2 regions of the Paenibacillus sp. FSL H3-0329 genome follow, and region 2 is predicted to be linked to the other one. Evidence: predicted binding sites of a transcription regulator. Region 2 holds the regulator's gene; the other holds the start of a gene.

Region 1 (6,496 bases), 1.3 Mb from region 2:
CAGCTCTAATGAGCTGAAACCCTTGTTCTTCTAGTGCCGAGGACGGGGGTCGAACCCGTACGGTACTCACGTACCGCAGGATTTTAAGTCCTGTGCGTCTGCCTGTTCCGCCACCCCGGCATATTATGTGTTGAAGCTTCATACGTTGTTCACATATAACGCGACAAGAAATATAATATCATGAATATCGATAACGCGCAATCCTTTTTCGAAAAAAAATTATTCACAATAAAAATAACCCGTTCAGCCAGAACCGACACGGGTTATTATAGACGCGGATTATCTACGCTCGTCACTTCTGCTTCTCATTCCGGCAAGACCCAAAAGTCCAAGCAGACCGAGCCAGCCCCAGTTAGATCCTTTGTTAGTTGCAGCATTCGTTGTTGTACTAGTTGCACGGTATTTGCCGGTCTGTGTGGTGTTGGTTGCCGGGTTGACAGTGCTGTTGGTTCTGTAGTTGTTAGGTCTGTAATTATCATCGATGCGGATCTTATCTTTCATAATGCTCTCATGCTGATTCATTGTTCCCGTGGTGCCGTTCATTAAATTGCCTTCCGTATTCATCATCCGAGTGTGTTCCGCAGTCCCATCCATCCCGGTATTCGCGGCTGGGATACCGCCCAATGCTGCTGATCCCACGGCATTTGATGCATAGCTAGCTCCCATTAGACTCATTGATAATACAGTACCGCATGCAAGGCTTGTTATCAGCTTGTTCACAGTGTTATGCCTCCCTTTAAGGTTAGTTATCACTGATAATTTCCCCTTGGACGGCACTGTCTATGCATGGTGGTTTTACTCTTTTACTACATTAACTGTCTTAGTCACAGCATCATAAGTAACCTTTGCTCCAAGCGCCTCAGCCAGCGCACGTATGGGCACATAGGTTATTCCGGTATCAAGAACGCCATCGGTAAGCTTGCGGCCGTTTAGGTTAATGGTCACTGTAACGTCTTTGTTCACCTGATCATCCCCTCCGGTAATCTTTTTTAAAGCCTCTTTGGCTTGGTCCGTCGTTGGACGTTTACCTGCCCGAAGTTGATCTATAGTTAAACCGAAAGTCATTTGCAGATGTGAATAATCTTTAAAAGAGGTCCAGTCCCCGCCCCATTCTAAACCAAGCCGCTTAGCCTCCTGTACAACCTCTTGCCAATCCGCTGTCTTATCCTTATCACCATCACGATTGATATCCCAAGAAAGGCTAGTGCCATTCGGCAGCAAAAGCGCAAAATCAAACGCAAGACCATAATTATGATAGCTGGTACCGCCTTTAGCGTTGGTAACTATCGGTCCTGGTTTGCTTCTCCCCTGCGCATACAAAGCATTTTGCTCAGCAATGGTCCGTAGACCCTGAGTAATAACGATAGGGACTCCTCTCGCATGGCTTTGCTGAATCAAAACATTCGCACCTGCCGCCAAGACAGGATGAAGCCCGACCAGACGCGCCGCGGATTTTTCCCTCAATTGCTCCAAAGTCAGCATAGAATCACCCCTTTGGTATATTCAATGATGCCGCTGCCCTATTTGCCTGTACCCCTGTCCCCTTTAGGATGATTTCCACAAAAAAGGACAAAATATTTAACGAAAGGTGGGAGACATATGGATATTCATAGCGATAGCTATAAAGTTGCAGCCCTTAGTGAACAGGAAGAAGCACTGGAAATTATTCGGAATGCTGAAGCTTCCATTGCACATCTGACCGGTAATCCTACCGTTACCTTAATCGCTTATGAGAAAAGCGAAGGCAACGGTTCTCAGCATTAAACGATGTAGACCTCGACAATATCATCCACATCGATCCACTTCCATTCCTCCGCCCACTGCAGCTTAAACTCACGCGAGTGGGTGTGAATGGAAGTCACAAAACCACTTAACATCGTATTTTCAAAAGGGTCAAAAAGAACAACTGTCACTCGTATATGACTCCGCAACGACAAAGCCAGTGTACATTCAATCTCCTCCAGCTTCTGCTCATCCAGAATAGGCTTGATGCGGCGCAGCGTTTCCCGTTCATCTCTTATAATTCGTATCTTATGCTCCGGCAGCATCATGCGGCTGCTTTCCCACAGCCCGTTTTTCTCCAGCTTTTTGCCCATGGTAACCCCTCCTTAATTATATATCTATTCCTCTCAACACGAACGTATGTTTGTATTATATCCGCATCTTCGCATATTAATCAATAATCAGGAAAAAGATACCTTTTTAAGGGTCACTCTTTATTCAAAAGATGTATATTAATGTATATCTATTCAAGCTAAAATTCGCAGCAAAAAGACGCTGACAGATAAACTGTGCAGCGCCTGATTTGATTTATTCTTGAACAACATCTCCAGATACTGAGGTAGCTTCACCTTCGGAATCTATAAGTCCAGTTGCTTCTCTTGCCTCATTAAGCTTGGAGATACCGAACAACATCGCTATATCAGCTTTTTGATTCAATTCATTAAATTGCTCAGCCGTAACATTTGCGGAATCTGCGCCCTGAGAAGCCTCTTTTTTTAAAGAATAAGCACTTTCAAAGGAAATTTTAGACTCTTCAAGCAACTTACGAATGTCTTCAGGCAAGCTGGAGGAAATTTTTACTTTCTCGGCTTGATTCGATAAATCAGTTGCGGTACTCTGGAATTGCTTAATTTTCTTCTCCAACTGCTTGTCCGTGAGTTCTCCTGCTGAATAACCCGCAATGGCTTCATTGAACTCCGCTAAAGAAGATTTTCCCGACTCTTCAAGTTTAGACATTTCATTGTAGAAGTTTTGCACAGTCTCCTGCACTTCTTCTTCCGTGGCAGGTGCCGATGAAGTTGAATTATTGCTGCAGGCGCTAAGGATGACAGTCATCATCAGCATTCCTATTAGTAAAGCTTTTTTCATTATTTATCCCTCCACTTAACAGGATAATGTCGGTTTGTGTAAAGCGCAAATGAAATATATGTAAAATGACTGTTATGTTATAATTATTTTAATTGTGATCAGAAAAGGAGGGTATTTATGCCTTATTGCACCACCTGCGGAGCGGAATACAAGCAGGGCGCTAAATTTTGTGGAGAATGTGGAACCAGCCTTAACGGTACCGCTCCAGTGACCGCCCATCGACCAGCAGAAGATAATCATGTCAATCAAGAAGTTGTGCTCTGGAAAGGCAAACCTGCCGGCATCTCAGATCGACTTAAAGGAATTATAGCTCTTAACACAACTTCATATACCATTACAAGTCAGCGCATTATGTTAAAGACCGGACTTATCGGTAAAAATGTTGAAGAAATCGAATTGCTGCGCGTACGCGATTTATCCGTGAAACAGTCAATAATGGACCGGATGCTTGGCATCGGGTCATTAACTGTATTTTCTGATGATGCCTCAGCGCCTCAGCTTCTTTTTCGAAAAATCCATGATGCCCAAACCGTCAAAGATGTTCTGCGCAAAGCCGTTCGTGACGAGAAGATCGCCAACAACATTAGCTACCGCGAACAAATTTAAGACGCTCATACGTAAAAAGGCCCCGGAAAACCGGGGCTTTTTGCTTGCGCTTGTACACTTGAAGTACTCTTTTTTAAGGAAGATAAAATGCCCCCGCTGGGATAACCCCCTTGATCTGGCTAGGACTCTCCCACTGCAAAACAACCCGGGCGTCGCCCGCATTCTCATAATACTCCACCTTTATTTCATACGGCTTACCTGCTATCAGACTTATGCTTCCTTTTCGTTCCTGGCCGCTCTGATTTACCCAACTATCAATGACTAGCCCGCCATCAATCCATACCCGTATCCCATCATCAGAGTAGGAATAAATGGTATAAATCTCGCTAAAAGCAGCCGTCAGCTTCCCACTCCACCGCACAGAAAACGCATCTACACGAATGGCAGGATCAGGCGAACCTTGTCTCCATGAAAAGTTAATATTGGCATCCGTACGCAAAAGTGCAGGTGTGCCGCTAAGCGTCATGTTATTGTAGTATTGCCCACAGAGTCCACTCTCCAGCACACTATCCCCGATAGCAGCGAAAGCGGCGGCCTCAGCAGCATACTCCTCTCGTGTGAATACCATTTTGTCGTTCATAAAAGCTTTTATCACAGCATCGGTATTCTTCTCATAGAGGAGTTTCCCCCAGGTCAGCTGATAAGACCATTTGGGCTGCGTTTTGGACAACAGTTCAGCAGACGGAAGCTCTCCATTCTCACCAATCGCAATCAGCTTGCCACGACCCAGATCCCATAAATTATCATAATGGCTAATCTTGAAATCCGCGTCATAAATGTCGAGCGCCAGCACATCTACCTTATCACTGCCCGGATAGTATTCTGCCGGCTCATCACACCACTGATTTTTTGCATTTGGACTCCAAACCCACAATAAATTATGCAGCTTATGATAATTGGTAAAACGATCGAACATAAGGTTCCACAATGCAACGTAATTGCTCTTTTGCCCCCACCAAAACCATCCACCATTCATTTCATGATACGGCCGCCAAAGTACAGGAATCCCTGCGTCATTAAGCTTTTTCAGCGACAAGGCTATCTTATCCAGATCAGCTAACAGCGCATTATACTGGGTGGTACCTGGGGTTATATATTTATCAAAATCAGCATTGCTTAGGCTCGTATTTACATTCCCCCAAGTTGGCGCTGTCCCCGGTAATGCAGCGTGATAACACATCGTTACGATCCCGCCGGACCTAGACCAGCGTATCGCACTGTTGACGACCCAATTCCGCTGATTGTCAATTAGAGCCTGGGACTGATTATTGATTGCGCCCAGCTCGTAGCCATGAAGCGCAGCATATTGCCCACTGGTATTTTTAAGCTTCTCCATAAGCTCGTCTGCACTTTCCAAATAATCATGTTGGCCGCTTATCACACCCTTTCCCTGCAAGTAATAGAGGGTATTCAGCAATAGCTGAGCCGAGGACGACAGTCCCGAATCCGCCGGAGCCATTTGTAATCTGCGAAAAGCCATCTGCCACTGCACATCGCCCACGAACCTTGATGCTGAATCAACCATCTGACGAATAATCCGCTGCTCCATCTATTCTCACCATCCTTTTAAATCTTTTTAAGTTATAGTATGGGGACAATAGTGACATGAACTCAGCGAATGGACATGAAGTTGTAAAATAAGTTGGGACGATATAAGGAACTGCTGAATAATTTCACGGCTCAACAAAAAAAGGAGCTCAGCGGCTCCTCATTACTTTTTTTCTTATCTCGTGTACCTTAAAGGCAATAGCTCAGTGATTTCATATTTAGCTAATCGGTCATCCTCCGATACAATTATCTTGCAGTCTATTCCGTAATCCGCAATTAACTCTCGGCACATGCCGCAGGGAGAGACTACTTTAATCTCTTTTTCCTCGCTGTCTGGATCAGAATGCCTTACCGCAACAATCGTATCAAATTCCTTATAACCTTCGGATATCGCTTTGCCAATCACCATCGCTTCTGCACAGACTGTAATCCTCCCCATGCTGGCTTCCACATGTACCGCTGTAAAAATCTCTCCTGTTTTAGTACGAAGCGCTGCACCCACATGATGACGCCCCCATTCATAACGTCTGGTAATTATATCTTCGGCAGCCGTAATAAGCGTCTGATCCTCAATGGTAATTATGTACTCCATATCCAGTTCCGTCCTCCTTTATTTTCCCTAATTATATTAAATCGCACTGAATTATGATATAAGATATACTATTTTAAGTGCCAAAAAAGGAGGAGCAGAATTGAAAGTGAAAAAATGGATCTCCAGTCTCATCATTGTTGCATTACTTGCTTTGGCTAGTTACTGGTTTGAACAAAACGGAGAGCCTACAGACCCCTCGTCTCCATCCAATTCGAGTGTTGTTCAGCTAACCTTCCCATCAGACCGCTATCCTGAGACCGCCAAGCATATTCAGGATGCCATTGCGAAAGGTGAATCCGCCACATGTACGATTAACCGAGAGCAGGCTGAAGAGAACCGCAAAGAGTCCTTAAAAGGGATCCCTACTAAAAAGGGATATGACCGGGATGAATGGCCAATGGCTATGTGTGAGGAAGGCGGCGTTGGTGCCGACATTGAATACATAACGCCAAGCGATAACCGCGGGGCAGGAAGCTGGGTTGGCAATCAGCTGGAGGATTATGCAGACGGAACCCGGGTAGAATTTATGTTTAAATAACGATCTGTCTGACCATCCCCAGGCAACAGAATAGCCCCACCTGGCATTCGCCAGACGGGGCTATACTTCACATCAGCTAACTTAGAATAAGCAAGCTTTAGTGATGATAACCAGCAAGATGAAAAGTACCAGGATTGCTCCTGTAGAAGTCCAAGGACTACACACCGGACCTACTGATGCTGGACTTACTACCGGACCTACGTTACAACCACAACCATGTTCCATACCCATTTTCAATTCCTCCTAATGATTAATGACTACAGCACAAGATATGTAAAAAGGAGATAAGCCGTTTGGGCGAATTGGCAAACAAATGCCAATCACCTAATGAATTGAAGGCG
Region 2 (8,718 bases):
CGAATACGGGTCTTCGTAAATTTACGGGTCAAAGCTGCGCCGCCAACCATAATCGGAACATCGATCCCAGCTGTACGTAAATCCTGAGCGGTGAGCACCATCTGCTGAGCAGATTTTACAAGCAGCCCGGACAATCCTATCGCATCAGCTTTTTCTCGACGGAAGGCTTCGATAATGGTCTCTGGTGGTACTTTTATACCCAAATTAATGATCTGATAACCATTGTTGGAGAGGATGATCTCCACTAGATTCTTACCAATATCATGTACGTCCCCTTTTACGGTCGCCAGCATAATTTTTCCTTTAACCGCTGTCTCATCCTTCTGCATAAACTGCTCTAGGTGATTCACAGAAGCCTTCATCACTTCAGCGCTTTGTAGCACTTCAGCAACAATCAATTCATTATTATTAAATAACCGGCCGACTTCCGACATCCCTGCCATCAGCGGTCCATTGATGATCTCCAGCGGACCAGATTTAGTCAATGCTTCATTTAGATCAGGAATGAGTCCTTCCTTCGTACCTTCAACCACATAGGAGGCTAAACGTTCTTCAAGTGACAGGTTGGAAATCTTCTCTTTTTTCTCTACTTTTTTACCACGGAAAGCAGCTACAAAAGCAGAAAGCGTCTCATCATTCGTATTATAAATCAGTTCCTCAGCAAGATGACGTTCTACGGCAGGAATGGAAGCATACCGCTCCACTTTCTCTGTATTTACGATCGCATAATCTAATCCAGCTTTTGTACATTCATAAAGGAATACTGAATTCAACACTTCACGTCCCGCTTCCGGCAATCCAAAGGAGACGTTGCTGATGCCCAAGATCGTATGAACACCTGGAAGTGCTTCCTTGATCAAACGAATGCCGTCAATCGTTTCTTTTGCTGAACCGATATATTGTTCATCTCCGGTTCCTACAGGGAACACCAGCGTGTCAAAAATAAGATCTTCTCCTGCTAAACCATACTTGTTCACTAGCAAGTCATAGGAGCGTTTAGCCACTTCCAGTTTATCTGTCGCCTTAATTGCTTGTCCCGTCTCATCGATGGTACCCACAACAATAGCTGCGCCATATTTATGAATGATCGGCGTCACCAGCTCGAATTTCTCTTCACCATCTTCAAGGTTAATAGAGTTAATTATCGCCTTACCTTGGCAGTACTGCAAAGCTAAATCAATAACCTTAGGATCGGTAGTATCGATCATCAGAGGTACTTTAACCTTTTTTACAACCAGTTCTAAGAAAAGCTTAATATCTTCAATCTCATCGCGGTCAGGGTCTTGTACACACACGTCAATAACCTGTGCCCCACTCTTTACCTGAGCTCGGGCAATTTCTGAGGCTTCCTCATATTTACCTTCGACGATAAGACGTTTGAATTTACGAGAGCCAAGTACATTCGTACGTTCACCAACCATGTAAGGACGGTTGTCGTTCTCAATATAGATTGGCTCAATACCTGAAAGTGCAGGTGGATGATTACCTGCCAGCGGGCGTGGAGGATATTCGGAAAGTGCTTCCTTCATCGCACGGATATGCTCTGGTGTCGTTCCACAGCAGCCCCCCGCAATATTCAGCCAGCCTTTTTCAGCAAAGGCTGCAATCTTGCGAGCTAAAGAATCTGGAGATTCATGATAATGTCCATTCTCATCCGGCAATCCTGCGTTTGGATAACAGCTCACGGCTGCCGAGGAGATCTCCGAAAGCGAACGAATATGATCCCGCATGAACTCTGGACCAGTCGCACAGTTGAGGCCCATAGAGATAGGCTTCAGATGTTCTAATGAGATATAAAATGCTTCAATATTCTGACCCGCCAGTGTAGTACCCATTGGTTCAATTGTTCCTGAAATCATAACCGGTAATGTGATGCCAGTCTTTTCAAAAGCATTACGAATACCAATACTTCCAGCTTTAACGTTAAGTGTATCTTGAGAGGTCTCCAGCAGCAAAACATCTACTTTACCGTCGATCAATGCCACTGCTTGTTCCTCATAGCTATCAACTAGCTCTTGGAAAGTAACGCCTCCAGTTACTGAGAGCGTTTTTGTTGTTGGACCCATAGCCCCCACGACGTATCGCGGACGGTCAGGTGTGTCATATTTGTCTACTGCTCTGCGGGCCAACTCTGCTGCCGCTAGATTGATCTCACGTGCGCGCTGAGGAATATCATATTCAGCTAGTACAACAGAGGTTGCACCAAATGTGTTAGTCTCAATGAGATCAGCCCCTGCTTCGAGATACTGCTCATGAATCGTCTGAATGACTTCTGGACGTGTTAATACCAGCATTTCATTACAGCCATCCAGCTCATCGCCACCAAAATCTTCTCCAGTAAGAGGCACCTGTTGGATCATTGTGCCCATTGCGCCATCAAGGATCAAAATCCTTTGTTGTAAGCTTTCCTCAAGTGTATATTTAGCCAACTAATAGTCCCCCCAGTAAAACATTAGAGTAAGTTTAGCAGAATAAAGGAATTTCGAAAAGCCTTCCTTTCCACTCTGCTTTATCTGTTATTGCTCAGCAACCGTTGTGAACCTTTGAATCATGGTTTCACAGACAGCTCTTTGCTAGGCATAGAGTGCTGTGTCCGGGCTGTCACATGTGAAGTGACATTATATTGTCCTTCCTTTTCAAGGGTCCCTTCTGCTTGATAGACTCCTTTACCTATTAGCTTTCCCTTAAGCTCTATTTTCTGTCCCTCATCATTTTTATTCACAATTTCGAACAGAACCTCTTTTGCATCATCTACTGCCTCGTTATCTTGGGTCACCACAGCTTCAAAGGTTACCTTTTGATTTACAACAACTTCTTCAGGACTCCATTGTAGTTCGACTTTGATAGGTTCCATAGACATGTTCATATTCATGTTATGTATTTCTGAATGCTTGGTTCCATTTGAAGAACATCCACCTAGTACTAGAAGTGTTGCACCTAATAATACAGCGACTAATTTCTTCGATCTCATCATTTGGAGCCCTCCCAATCATTATCGAATAATAAAAATCTACCAATTCATGTTATACATCTCCATCTATTATACACATTATTATTGGTTTTTCAGTATTTTGCATCAATTCCGCATTAGACTTGTGACTTAAATCATTTACTTAAAAATCTAATGAAATCCTTATGTTAGTATGTATGTACAGAAAAGCAGCGAGTTTCTTAGGATCTCAGAAACTCGCTGCTTTTATAAAGTCTTTATGTTGGAGCTAATAGCTCTGTATATCTTACAAGGATTGAACTAGTGGAAGAAGCTCCTCAAGGTGATTGATTTCATGATCCGGATGAATATCAAGACTAGGTGCTCTACCTTTTCTATTAATCCAGACCGTGGTCAACCCTGCTGCCAGCCCCCCACGGATATCCGTTGTAAGCTTATCGCCGACCATAACCGCTTGCTCAGGAGTTACATCAAGAAGCTCTAAAGCATGCAGGAAAATTTCCTTATCCGGTTTGCCTTTACCAAAGCTTCCGGAAATCACAATATGATCAAAGAAAGGAATTAACTCTGGCACACCATCTAGTTTTTCTTGTTGCAGTGCAGGACAACCGTTCGTAAGTAGCAAAAGCTTCACTTGACCCCGTAACTGCTCCAGTACATGCATTGTTTCTTCATAGATGTATGGACGTTTTCTGCGCTCTGCTGCGAATTTAGTTGCCAAGGTCTCAGCTAGTGCTTCGTCTTCCACCCCTAAGGTTGCAAGTCCGCGACGCCAAGACTCTTTACGATAAACCGGTGCAAGCTGCTCCAATTGACGGAATTCTGGCTGTTCACCTGCCGTAAAGTTAGCCCAGAGTGCTTCATATGGATTAATTCCGATCATCTTTGTAAATGGGAACGTCTCATAAGATTCATACAAGCTACTTGCTTCCTTACGAACTGCAACTTCTAGTTCTTGTGGATCAATCGTATCCCCGGCGGCTTCACAAGCAGAACGAAATGCTTCTTCGACGCTCCGATCATCCCACAGCAATGTATCATCAAGGTCAAATAGTACAGCAGAAATTGGCATTACAGGTCTCCCTCTCCCTTTAACTGGTCTAGTTCTATTCGTGAACTACTTCAATGTTGTGAGCTTTAGCAAATGCTTCTAATCGTGTACTCATCGCATTAGTATCATAGCGATTCATAAGTCTTGTGAAAATCCATTTCGTACGTTTCCCTTTGTGCTTAATGACTACAGCTCCACGCGAAAGGGTGATTTTCTCAATATCTGCAGCTGGAAGCCCGCGTTCGCGATTGAATTTAATAGTAGACAGTCTTGCTTTTTCCACCTTCAAGTACGGACGACGGAAGAACAATAGCGCTGCCAGCAAATAGTACAGTACTACTCCCAACCAATTAGCCAGCATGCCGTTTCCTTTGGCCTGATCAATAGAACCAACTACCCAAAACATAGTGCCAAGTATCACTAACACTACCGGAAATGCAATGTTGCGACCTTTAAAGACTTCGGCATTCTGGGTAGGAGATTTAGAGGCATAAATCGTATCCTTGCCTTGTTTCTTTCTTTGCTTGTTGATTTGCTGTGTGTTGCGTTGAACCATTCTTTCCCAAGAACGGGCCATGTGCGTTCCCCCTAGTCATCCTGAAATATCTATGAAAAGGAACAGCGAGCTAATGTTAAAGCCCCTTGTTACCTTGTTCATGCTCATCGTTATCTACTACTTCAATAGTATTTAATTGTGCTCGGAAGTTATTGCGGATATTCCCCAGGTAAATTTCACGAAGCTTGGCGCGTTCCGCCACTTCCTCTTGATTAAGGCCTACGCTCTTCTGTTTGCGTGCCAATTCGTTAATTCGCGCGACCAACTCATCAATATTCAATACTTTCCCTCCCCCTATAAATTAATTCTAACTCTGCCATGAGAAAAAGAGCTTGTCAAGGTCTACTCCCTGCAAGCTCTACTGGTCATTCTATTATGTTCTCAGAAAATTAATAAATAGGTAAAGTAAGTATGTCTCCAGCGTTAATTTGACTACTCTTAATCCCACTTGAACGTTTAATTCCTTCTATATAAACAACTGTCTTCATATCAGCCGGTTTATTCTTAAGGGCAATACTCCATAGTGTATCTCCACGTTCAACCACAATCCGCTTCTCTTCCTTCATTATAGTCGTCGATCCTGCAAATACATTTCCCACTACTGTTAGGCCAGAAAATACTAGCACGATAATCAATATTAACTTAATAAAGAAGTCCTGACGGAACAACGAAATCATCCCTCCTAGCAAACGTTCCGTTATCTCTTTCACCTTAGCGGAATTACGGGCAACGTCATTATGTCCTAAAGATTCAACCACTGGGGCCTTATCGTAGATGCTGCGATATGTACTGTATTTTAGCATAATTATCATCCTCCAAACACTTGTTCTTACTTTCGAATTCATAATAACACGAACATGTGTTTTGTTCAATACTATTTCAGAACAATTGTTCTCTTTTTTTCGAGAGACTCAAGTGGTACATTTTATTATCATTTGTCTACCATTTTTTAACTCTAGCAGATTAATATTTATAATAGTTAGAACTTATGTTTGTGCGAACGGTAGTTCTATGTTATAATTTTCCCAAACATTACTATATGGGGTTGATTCCAATGTCAAAGATTTCAAGTCGCCAGCTGGCGATCCTGGAATTTATACGAAGCGAAGTCCGCAGCAAGGGTTATCCACCTTCCGTCCGGGAAATTGGAGAAGCTGTTGGCCTTGCTTCCAGCTCCACAGTTCACGGTCATTTGGACCGGCTTGAGAAGAAGGGACTTATTCGTCGAGATCCAACGAAGCCACGTGCAATAGAATTACTAGGCCAAGAGGATTCAGAGAATGTTCACCAATTCGCCCAGACCATCTCACGGATTCCTGTCGTAGGTAAAGTTACCGCCGGGGTACCTATCACTGCTACAGAGAATATCGAGGACTACTTCCCACTTCCTACTCACTATGTAGGTGACAACAAAGTATTTATGCTGTCAGTTATGGGTGATAGTATGGTGGATGCTGGCATTATGAATGGTGATTATGTAATTGTTCGCCAACAACAAACAGCGGACAACGGAGATATCGTTGTAGCCATGACTGAAGAAGATGAAGCAACCGTTAAGACCTTTTACAAGGAACGTGATCATATACGGCTTCAGCCGGAGAATCCAGCTTATGAGCCTCTTCGCCTTAATCGCGTAACTATTCTCGGAAGAGTCATCGGATTGTTTCGAGATATCCACTAAGTATGCACTCCTACCATAAAAGGCTGTTCCGCAAATGCGGAACAGCCTTTTTTCTGTGTATTTTGCTTTCTCAACCACTAACGAACATTTGTTCTCGTTCGCTAAAATGGGCATTTTCTATGAATAACCGTTTAGGCGTTCTGCTCATATCCTAATTAGAAAGGAGTGTTGTGCATAATGCCAAATTACCGAATTATTGTAGATCTGACCCAACGAATGTTATATCTTCTGGACAATGATATTGTGATTAGAGGTTTCCCTGTCGGCATTGGTAAGATGTTAACCCAATCCCCAGTGGGAGAATTCACGATTATTAACAAACAACCCAATCCAGGCGGTCCCTTTGGTGCCTTTTGGATGGGACTGTCTAAACCACACTACGGGATTCATGGAACGAATGATCCTTCCTCCATTGGGAAAGAGGTATCCCACGGCTGTATCCGGATGTACAACGAGGATGTGTTAACACTCGCAGCTATCGTCCCTATAGGAACACGAGTAACGATAAGGAATTGAATTCGCTGAGGACGTCACAACCCCCAAATCACCATATACAGAATGGGGGTCATTACATAAGTAAGTATTTTTTCATTAGCATACTAGGAGTTTGGTGATTATATGTCGAATATTGTTAACAGGATTGCAAATTGAAAAGGATGTGTTTAGTTTTGAATAACTCAAAAATTAGAACCCTCGTCGATTTTAAAGTCGATGCACTGGGTAAGCTGTCCGGTTTACTTTTAAATGATGAACAAGCTAGTGGAAAAAAAGTGAATTTGCTCACCTCTTTTGGCAGCATTCAGGGAATCGTCTCTCCAGCCGTCTCCAACAAAGAGGATGTATTTGATTTAAAATCTTTGATGGATGATGTAATAGTAGACGAATACATATCTTATTTGGGAGCAGAACACCCTGATAAAAATTTCAGCTATAACTTTGTTGTCCTCAATGACGTTACTTTAAGACCTTATGCTAGTTATGGGACTCCGATCGAATACAAACAGCTGATTGTTTATACCGATCATATCACTGCCTTCAATTTTCTATAGGTTACATACTTACCTTAAAAAGCACCCTTGCAGCAACCCCCAATTTTGCGCCATTTGCAGAATCGGCAGGTTTCTCCGGGTGCTTTTTTTGGGCTAATTCCGAAGCCGATCCTATAATTCCACGAATTTCCCTTTTAAAAGATACTAGTGGGGATCATTCAGGCATATCTTTCAATAAGCAACAATTTGAGTCTAATGAGATAACTGGGAGGTGATTATATGCTGATTATCTTAGTGTACTTATTTGCTATTTTAGGAGTTGTTTTAATTCTAAGTGCCGCCATTATAAAATTGAAAACGCTATCCACTTCATCTGATATTTCTATGCTAGTTAATGCGGCTGCATCCTTTAACATCATTTTCACCAAAACATTCATTCCCCCCAATCAATCTCACTTGATCGCACTTAACGAACCTAATAAAAAATTAGCAATAGGCACCAGAAATCCGAAGAGCAACAAAAAAGCAGTAGCAAAGCTATACTCTTTCGATAATGTAATGGGATCCGAGATTGTGGTTAACGCACTTACCCTTTCAAAAGTCTCCAAAAGACAACAAAACAGCAAAACAACTGCAACTAGTGCAGATATTAACGTCCTTAAGGAACCTGATGAAGAAGCTAATGTGATAGAAGAACTCACGCTTAAAATATATATGAACAGCAAAGAAACGCCTGTGTATTGTATTTCCTTCTTGCCGGGTTTATTGCCTATTCGACAATCCGACAACCAGTACAAGGAAGCTTACTCCCAAGTACAACAATTGCATGCACTCTTCAGGTCAATCGTATCTGAATAATTAAGTTGTTATCGCCATACCTCTCATTTGATTTCGAAATAGAAAGAACCTAAAATTGCACACTAAACCCATCAAACTGGTGAATACCCGTACCATGTGCCACTACTTTTTGCTCACGTAACTCACGAACTGCCTTTTTGACCTCTTGTAAAATAGATGGATCTAAACCCAGCGTATTATGAGAGCCATATACTTGGGTAACCCCTGGAATTTCTGTAATCTTCTCTAAGGATGCCACTAAATCAACCGGACTAGTCGAAGGGTAAAAAGCATAGATTGGCGTAACGTCATATAATAAATCACCTGTAAACAGATATCCGTTGGCATGATCAAATAGGCTGATATGACCTGGCGAATGACCTGGTGTGTGGTAAATTTCTATTTCGCGCCCACCTATGTCGAGCACATCCCCCTCTTGTAAAAGAGCCGTTGGTTTCCCTTGAAAAGGTATGTAGCTGTTAGGATCAAAGGTTTCAGGAACAGGAAGAGTGATGTCTCGACTCATATCCTTTCGAATCTGGGCAAGGGACAAGCCTTTTATTCCGTTAATCAGCCAATCCTCATCCTCTTTATGAACATAGATTGTCTCGAATTGTCCGTGACTGCCAATATGATCTGCATGCACATGTGTAG

What was found. Region 2 encodes LexA, which represses DNA repair genes until DNA is damaged. Its sites were predicted from a motif close to CGAACATATGTTCG; they were not measured.
Region 1: the regulator LexA is predicted to act here: its motif matches at 2,136-2,149, upstream of NSQ66_RS22575 (YolD-like family protein).

Annotation. Positions count from the first base shown of each region.
Region 1 covers NZ_CP150150.1:5,097,289-5,103,784, forward strand. The annotation lists tRNA gene NSQ66_RS22555 (tRNA-Leu) at 35-120, opposite strand; gene NSQ66_RS22560 (WGxxGxxG family protein) at 280-720, opposite strand; gene NSQ66_RS22565 (M15 family metallopeptidase) at 796-1,482, opposite strand; gene NSQ66_RS22570 (hypothetical protein) at 1,600-1,764, shown strand; gene NSQ66_RS22575 (YolD-like family protein) at 1,761-2,096, opposite strand; gene NSQ66_RS22580 (hypothetical protein) at 2,311-2,871, opposite strand; gene NSQ66_RS22585 (PH domain-containing protein) at 2,989-3,477, shown strand; gene NSQ66_RS22590 (glycosyl hydrolase) at 3,551-5,026, opposite strand; gene NSQ66_RS22595 (cytidine deaminase) at 5,201-5,617, opposite strand; gene NSQ66_RS22600 (NucA/NucB deoxyribonuclease domain-containing protein) at 5,724-6,155, shown strand; gene NSQ66_RS22605 (hypothetical protein) at 6,237-6,386, opposite strand.
Region 2 covers NZ_CP150150.1:3,831,799-3,840,516, forward strand. The annotation lists gene metH (methionine synthase) at 1-2,429, opposite strand, end outside; gene NSQ66_RS16870 (FixH family protein) at 2,549-2,974, opposite strand; gene NSQ66_RS16875 (HAD family hydrolase) at 3,237-4,022, opposite strand; gene NSQ66_RS16880 (hypothetical protein) at 4,057-4,578, opposite strand; gene NSQ66_RS16885 (DUF896 domain-containing protein) at 4,634-4,837, opposite strand; gene NSQ66_RS16890 (LysM peptidoglycan-binding domain-containing protein) at 4,947-5,360, opposite strand; gene lexA (transcriptional repressor LexA) at 5,612-6,238, shown strand; gene NSQ66_RS16900 (L,D-transpeptidase) at 6,416-6,754, shown strand; gene NSQ66_RS16905 (hypothetical protein) at 6,907-7,287, shown strand; gene NSQ66_RS16910 (hypothetical protein) at 7,507-8,085, shown strand; gene NSQ66_RS16915 (MBL fold metallo-hydrolase) at 8,135-8,718, opposite strand, start outside.